Linked DNA regions of Geomonas sp. RF6. The main gene of each other region encodes a partner of the protein of the gene in region 2 in a complex. Links are inferred from orthologs where the notes say so. Each region holds a gene or a part of one and is shown on either strand. Other genes may lie near its edges.

The links.
Region 1: the proteins of meaB (region 2) and LPW11_RS11385 are in contact, whole or in part, in a crystal structure (PDB 8DPB), measured with the Methylorubrum extorquens proteins. The link is inferred for Geomonas sp. RF6 from one-to-one orthologs. Residues at the interface, in SOR26638.1 of Methylorubrum extorquens: Arg20, Ala21, Ala24, Arg25, Thr28, Ser32, Arg33, Arg34, His37, Thr98, Gly99, Gly100, Ser101, Ile102, Leu103, Lys106, Thr107, Ala110, Ala113, Ile114, Asp115, Arg116, Ala118, Phe119, Ile120, Arg121, Pro122, Pro124; in SOR27001.1 of Methylorubrum extorquens: Glu577, Glu578, Asn579, Asp580, Gly581, Arg582, Arg583, Arg585, His596, Ala604, Ser605, Ala608, Asp609, Gly611, Phe612, Asp613, Val614, Asp615, Ile616, Gly617, Pro618, Leu619, Glu625, Arg628, Gln629, Val631, Glu632, Asn633, Asp634, Glu661.

Annotation. Positions count from the first base shown.
Region 1 is NZ_CP087999.1:2,635,261-2,638,550, forward strand. The notes cover bases 147-3,120. They hold LPW11_RS11385 (acyl-CoA mutase large subunit family protein), read right to left. Parts: upstream 2,475-3,120; coding sequence 819-2,474; downstream 147-818. Other genes in these bases: mce (methylmalonyl-CoA epimerase), read right to left, coding at 290-709; LPW11_RS11390 (ATP-binding protein), read right to left, coding at 2,533-3,120. Also shown: LPW11_RS11375 (porin), read right to left, coding at 1-30; more of LPW11_RS11390, read right to left, coding at 3,121-3,290. UniProt on the Escherichia coli protein: Catalyzes the interconversion of succinyl-CoA and methylmalonyl-CoA. Could be part of a pathway that converts succinate to propionate.
Region 2 is NZ_CP087999.1:3,813,324-3,816,629, reverse strand. What follows is about bases 297-3,286. They hold meaB (methylmalonyl Co-A mutase-associated GTPase MeaB), read right to left. Parts: upstream 2,269-3,286; coding sequence 1,324-2,268; downstream 297-1,323. Other genes in these bases: LPW11_RS16320 (enoyl-CoA hydratase/isomerase family protein), read right to left, coding at 2,265-3,203; LPW11_RS16330 (L,D-transpeptidase), read right to left, coding at 326-1,165. Outside these bases: LPW11_RS16335 (DedA family protein), read right to left, coding at 1-214. UniProt on the Escherichia coli protein: Binds and hydrolyzes GTP. Likely functions as a G-protein chaperone that assists AdoCbl cofactor delivery to the methylmalonyl-CoA mutase (MCM) ScpA and reactivation of the enzyme during catalysis.

The DNA.
Region 1 (3,290 bases), 1.2 Mb from region 2 along the record:
GATCGCGAGTATCTGCTTTTTAAAGCTCATTGGTTTCCCTCCTGTTAATGGTTGTACTACCCGATTCAAAAAAAATGCATGATTGTGTCAGGTGAAAGTTTCGACGAGAAATACTGCATCAGTGACTAATTCTAGTCAAGAAAATTTAACCTTTATGCCCGCTTATCTGCCCCTCGTATACAGTATTTTCCGTCTGCCGGTGAAATAGATCCAGCGACGCGTTATGTAGGCTCGGATATAAAGCAGGCGTTACTATATGTATTTCCGATGAAAAGTCAATATTAAAAATCTAACTGTGCTTTCCCCCTCCCGGGTACTGGCACAGTTCGGTAAGGACTCCCCCGGAGCTTTTCGGGTGAATGAAGGCGATCCTGCTGCCGTGAGCGCCCTCGCGGGGGGTCTCGTCGATGAGCCTGGTCCCCGCCGCCTTCAGCTGCGCCAGCGCCCCTGCCAGATCCGCCACCTCGTACGCCACGTGGTGCATCCCCGGGCCGTTCTTTTCCAGGAACTTGGCGACCGGGCTTTCCGGAGAAGTCGGCTCCAGGAGCTCGATCCGGGAGCCTCCTATTTCCAGGAAGGCGACCTTCACCTTCTGTGATGCCACCTCCTCGCAACCGGAGCAGGTCATCTGAAGCGCGTCACGGTAGAAAGGGAGCGACTCCTCGATGGAGTGGACGGCGACACCGATATGGGCGATCTTGCTGAGCATCTGAACCTCGCGGTCTCTCGCCCCCCCGCCTCTTGCGGGAGGAGGAATGGCTGCACAGTAGCAGCACGATGTTACGTGCCTGTTACGGGATGGTTACAGGTGACGGAATCTACAGGACGACCGTCTCGCGGTGCACGCCGAACACCCCACGCAGGACGTCGGAAATTTCCCCGAGGGTGGCGTAGCTCTTTACGGCGTCGAGAATGAAAGGCATCAGGTTTTCCGTTCCTCTCGCCGCCTCCTCCAGCGCTTTGAGCTTCGTCTCCACCGCGGCGCCGTCGCGGGCCGCGCGCACCCTGGCGAGCCCCGCCTTCTGACTTAGCTCCACCTCTTCCTTTACCTTCAAAAGCCCCTGCGGCGGAGCCTCCTCCACCGTAAAGCGGTTCACCCCGACGATGATGGCGTCGTTTTTCTCCACCGCGCGCTGGTAGGCATAGGCCGAATCCTGGATCTCCTTCTGCTGGAATCCCATGGAAATCGCCTCGACGGCGCCCCCGAGAGAGTCGATCTTCTCTATATAGGCCAATGCCTCCCGCTCGATGCTGTCCGTCAGCTCCTCCACGAAGAAGCTTCCCGCCAGGGGATCGACAGTGTCGGCGACGCCGGACTCGTGCGCGATGACCTGCTGGGTCCTCAGCGCTATGCGCACCGACTCCTCCGTCGGGAGCGCCAGCGCCTCATCGCGGGAATTGGTGTGCAGCGACTGGGTCCCGCCGAGAACGGCGGCGAGCGCCTGCAGGGTGACGCGCATGATGTTGTTGTCCGGCTGCTGTGCCGTGAGGGTAGAGCCTGCCGTCTGGGTGTGGAAGCGCAGCATCTGGGAGCGCGGGTCGCGGGCCTTAAAGCGGTCGCGCATGATGCGGGCCCACATGCGGCGGGCCGCCCGGAATTTGGCCACCTCCTCCAGGAGGTTGTTGTGGGAATTGAAGAAGAAGGCGAGTCGCGGCGCGAACTCGTCCACGTCGAGCCCCGCCTTGATCGCCGCCTCCACGTAGGCGATGCCGTCGGCGAGGGTGAAGGCGACTTCCTGGACGGCGCTGGAGCCGGCCTCGCGGATGTGGTATCCGGAGATGCTGATGGTGTTCCACTTCGGCACCTGGTCCTTGCAGTAGGCGAAGATGTCGGTGATGAGGCGCATCGACTCGCGCGGCGGGTAGATGTAGGTGCCGCGCGCCATGTACTCCTTCAGGATGTCGTTCTGGATCGTCCCGGAGATGCGGGTGGCGTCGACCCCCTGCTTTTCCGCCACCGCGATGTACATGGCGAGGAGAATAGCCGCGGTGGAGTTGATGGTCATGGAGGTGGAGACCTTGTCCAGCGGGATGCCGTCGAAGAGGGTCTCCATGTCGGCGAGGGTGTCGATGGCTACCCCGACCTTGCCGACCTCGCCGCGGCTCATGGCGGCGTCTGAGTCGTACCCCATCTGGGTGGGGAGGTCGAAAGCGATGGAAAGCCCGGTCTGCCCCTGGGAGAGGAGGTACTTGTAGCGCTCGTTCGACTCGGCGGCGTTGCCGAAGCCGGCATACTGGCGCATGGTCCAGAACCTGCCGCGATACATGGTGGGCTGCACGCCACGGGTGAAGGGGAACTCCCCCGGGAAGCCGAGCTTCTCCTGGAAGTCCGGGTAGTCGTAGTCGGGGGTGGCGCAGCGCTGAACTTCGATCGCGGAGCCGGTGCTGAAGGTCTCCCGTCTCTCCGGTGCCTTCGCAAGGCTCTTCTGGACCGCCCCTTCCTCCCAGGCGCGTTTCTTATCGCTAATGCTCATCGCATATCTCCCTTCATTACCTTCATTGAATTTCATCACGCCACTCAGACAGTGGTGATCAGGCGGGGACCGCCTGCGCTGCCGGTACGCTGTGCGAGGAGCGGACCGGTCTCGTCTCCAGCACCGCTCGCAGATACTCGCTCGTCACCGCACGACGCTCGCGCTCTACCGCCTCTTCGTCCACCTCCACGAAGCGCTCGTCCGGGGTGACCTTGAAGAGGGGCTGTCCCTTAGAGACGATGGTGCCGTCGCCGGAGCTGATGAGGATCTTGTCGATCGTGCCGGAGAAGGTGGCGCAGACCTTGTTGAACATCTTCATCACCTCGATGATGTAGAGGGGCTGCCCCACCTCGAAGTGCATCCCTTCCTCGGCGAAGACCGGCATCCCCGGCGCCTCCTGTCCGTAGTACATGCCGCCGCAGACGGCGACGATCTCGTCCGCCTTCGTGGCAGGGGGGGGGACGAGGACCTTCTTCATGCGGGCCTGCAGTTCCGGGTCGTGCAGGTAGTCAGGGATCGTGATCTCCAGGTCCTCCTCCACGCGCAGGTCCCAGAAACGGGTGTTCTCCCCGATCAGGAAGAGCATTCCCAGAAGCTCCACCCCTGCCTCGTAGCCGAAGTGGGAGGAGCGGACCTGCGACCAGGTCTTCGCGTCGAGCCCACCCTGCGGCTCCTCGTGGGAAAGGATCTCGCACAGCGTGAAGTACTCCTCCTTGGCGAGCCCGAAGTGCTCACGCAGCGCCTTGTAGAAGCGGAGAGACTGCTGCAGGAGCTCGTTGTCGTGCCCCCAGATGATCTCCGCCGCCGGCTTGTGGG
Region 2 (3,306 bases):
GGAACTGCCCTTTGAGGCGCCCGAGGTAGAAGTACGCCTGGTCCCCGAGAAAAGAGCCGGCAAGGGCGGCGAGGATGACGCCGTAGATATTGAGGTATCCCTGGAAGGCCATGAACCCGGCGAAGATGAGGATCGCTTCCCCTTCCAGAAAGGTCCCGAGGAAAAGGACCCAGTATCCGTGTACCTGCAGATAATCCCTGAGAAGCTCTTGCACGAAGACTCCGGCAGTTCAAGTAGGTTCGGTTCAGCTCGCTTTCAGGCTTTACACATTGTCCCCCCTACCCCCCGCCGAGGTCAAGGCGCTATCGCCCCGCGACGTCCGCTGTCACCTGCGGTAGACCGGGTTGGCCCCCCGCACCTCCACCATCGGGCCGTCCTCCACGAGCTCCAGTTCGCCCGAATCCGCTTCCTCGTAAACGTCGTCCCCCACCGCCCAGGCGTAGAGGCGCTCCGAGTCCAGGAGCACCGGGCGCTCGGGAATGCCGTACACCCGGTTCTGCATCCCCTCGTCGTAGAGCCCGACGCATCCGTGCGAGGCGGGCTTCCCGGGGAGGTCCCTCGCGTGAATCCAGTAGGAGACGTTGTCCGCCCCGACGTGAAAGCGGATCGCATTGTCCATCGGGTACTGCGCAGTCTGGTCCTCGGTCTTGTACAGGGAGGAGGTATGATTCTTGTGGCGGGCGTCGACCTGGAAGATCCCGACCGGCGTCTCATGACCCGCGGCACCGGTCGCTGCCGGAACGGAGAAAACGAGCTTGCCGTACTGGTAGGCGCCCATCCACTGCTCCGTCAGATCGATGAGGATGTATTTCTCGTGATTGCGTGCCGGCTCGTATTCCTCGGGCATCGGCGTGTACTTCCTGCAGGTATTCATGTCCAGGGGGACCTTGATGGTCATCCCCGGGTAGACGTGACGACGGTCGATGCGGTTGAAACGCGCCACGTAGGGCCAGTCTTCGCCAAAGAGAGACTCCAGCGTCTCCGAAGGCATCATGAAGTGCGGCCGCCAGGCGATACCGGCGAGGCTTGGGTATTCCACGCGGGAAAGGTCCTCACGGGCGGGGTCTTTGGGGTTGGCGCCGGGGTCCGACGTTGCCAGCGGATTGTACACCACGATGCCGGCGAAAATAGCCAGAGCGAAAAAGAAGGCAAACTTACGAAGCATTTACTACATTCCCCCAAAAACATAATGGGGCTCTCGCCCCATGGTCCTGCTCGATTCCAGATTTAGCCCCGGCCGCCGCAGAAGCCGGGTGACGCTAACTAACAACCATTCAGAAAAAGCCTGCTGCGTCGCAGTGATAACACTTTTGCCAAAGTGGGTCAAGTAAAAGAAGTCCGCGCCATGACCTCTTCTACGGCACTGTACGGATCGGTGGCGCGACTGTGCAGCCGCTGCATGAGCTCATTATACGCGCCGCTCTCTATCAGCCCCTGCAGAACCATTGCGTAGAGCTCCTCTTTCAATGTCTCCCCAAAGACCCGTGCGTTCCGTTCCTCTATTACCCTGCGCAAGGTGTCGGTCTGAGAGAGGAACGCGCGATGCGCCTCCAGCTCCTGCACCAGCTCCTCGACACCGACCCCCCTGAAAGCCTCCGTCTTCAGCACGCGGGGCTGCCACGCCTCCGGCGCGGGGTGGCGCATCTCCAGCATGCTGCGCAATTCGCGCACCGTCCGCTCCGCCCCGTCGCGGTCCGCCTTGTTCACCACGAAGAGGTCGCCGATCTCCAGGATCCCCGCCTTGATCGCCTGGATATCGTCCCCGAGCCCCGGCACCATGACGACGACGGTGCTGTGGGCCGAGCCGGCGATGTCTATCTCGTCCTGCCCCACCCCGACCGTCTCCACGAGGACCACATCCATCCCCATGGCATCCATCACGTTCACCACGTCCATGGTCGATCGGGAGAGCCCGCCGAGGGCGCCGCGGGTAGCGAGACTGCGGATGAAGACACCCGGATCCTCCGCGTGCCGGTTCATGCGCACGCGGTCCCCGAGAATGGCCCCGCCCGTGTACGGGCTCGTGGGATCGACCGCGACGACCCCGACGCGCAGCCCCCTCTTCCGGTATGCCTCGATCATCTGGTCCACCAGGGTCGACTTACCCGCACCCGGCGGACCGGTGAGTCCGAGGATGTAGGCCCTGCCCGTGTGCGGGTGGAGGGACTTAAGCTCCTGCACCGCGCTCGGCATGCGGTCGTCGATATCGCGCATCAGGCGCGCCGCGGCCCGCACATCGCCGGCCAGCACCCGTTCGGCAAGGCTCATGAAATGGTCCCTTTCGTAGCAGTCGCACCTTTTGTGAGGATGCTTGCAGTTTTCGGGGAAGACGCGGCAGAAACGTCCCCTCCCCCCTTGCGGGGGAGGGACAGGGTGGGGGGGAAGGTGCCACCGTTGCAGCAGATGGCAGCGTCACCCCCCCCCTGTTCCCCTCCCGTCAACGGACGGGGAGGATTGACCTGCGTTCCGCCGGAATCCCCCGAAGAACCTTTTTTGCGGGCGACGTAAGAGGCGCGCTCCAGGGCGCAGCCGCTTTTGAGCTCCACGTCCTCGGCGCAATTCACCAGCGTCTTCGCAGTGGCAAGGAGCTCCACGGGGCGTTGCGCCAGCGCTTCCGCGAAGGCCGTCACCTCCTGCCAGAAGGTCTCCTGCGGAAATACGCGGCTCACATACCCCATGGCGAGAGCGTCTGCTGCGTTATAGGTTGCAGCGGTCATAAAAACCTCCAGCGCGCGCCCCCTGCCGATAAGTCGTGGCAGCTTCTGAGTTCCGCAGAAGCCGGTAAGTATCCCGAGCCGCGCGCCGGGATGGGCAACGCGGAGGCTGTCGCTGGCGAGTCGCAGGTCGCAGGCAAGGGAGAGGTCGCATCCCCCTCCCATGGTTATGCCGTTGAGGGCAGCGATGACAGGCTTATCCGCGTCCTCCATCATCTCAAAGAGAGCCTGCCCGACGTCGGCAAAAGCCAGCGCGTCACCGGGGGAGAATTCCAGCATCTCAGCGATGTTGGCACCGACGGCAAAGGACTCCCCGGGAAAACCGGAGATGACTATAACCGTCGCCGCCGGATCCGCCGAAAGCTCTTTAAAGGCAGCGGAGATCTCCCGCAGCGTCCCGATCGAGAGGGTATTGAAGCGCCCGCCGGAGTCGAGCATCAGGTATCCGACGCCGTTTGCAGTAGTGATGGAGAGTTTGGTATAGGACATAGTGGTATTTGGTAACCGGCAGGAAGCAATCATCATCTGGTGCGGATGGCGAAGGAAAGGTTACGAAGCGGATCCGTGCATCGAGCTGCCCCGTAAGCCGCCA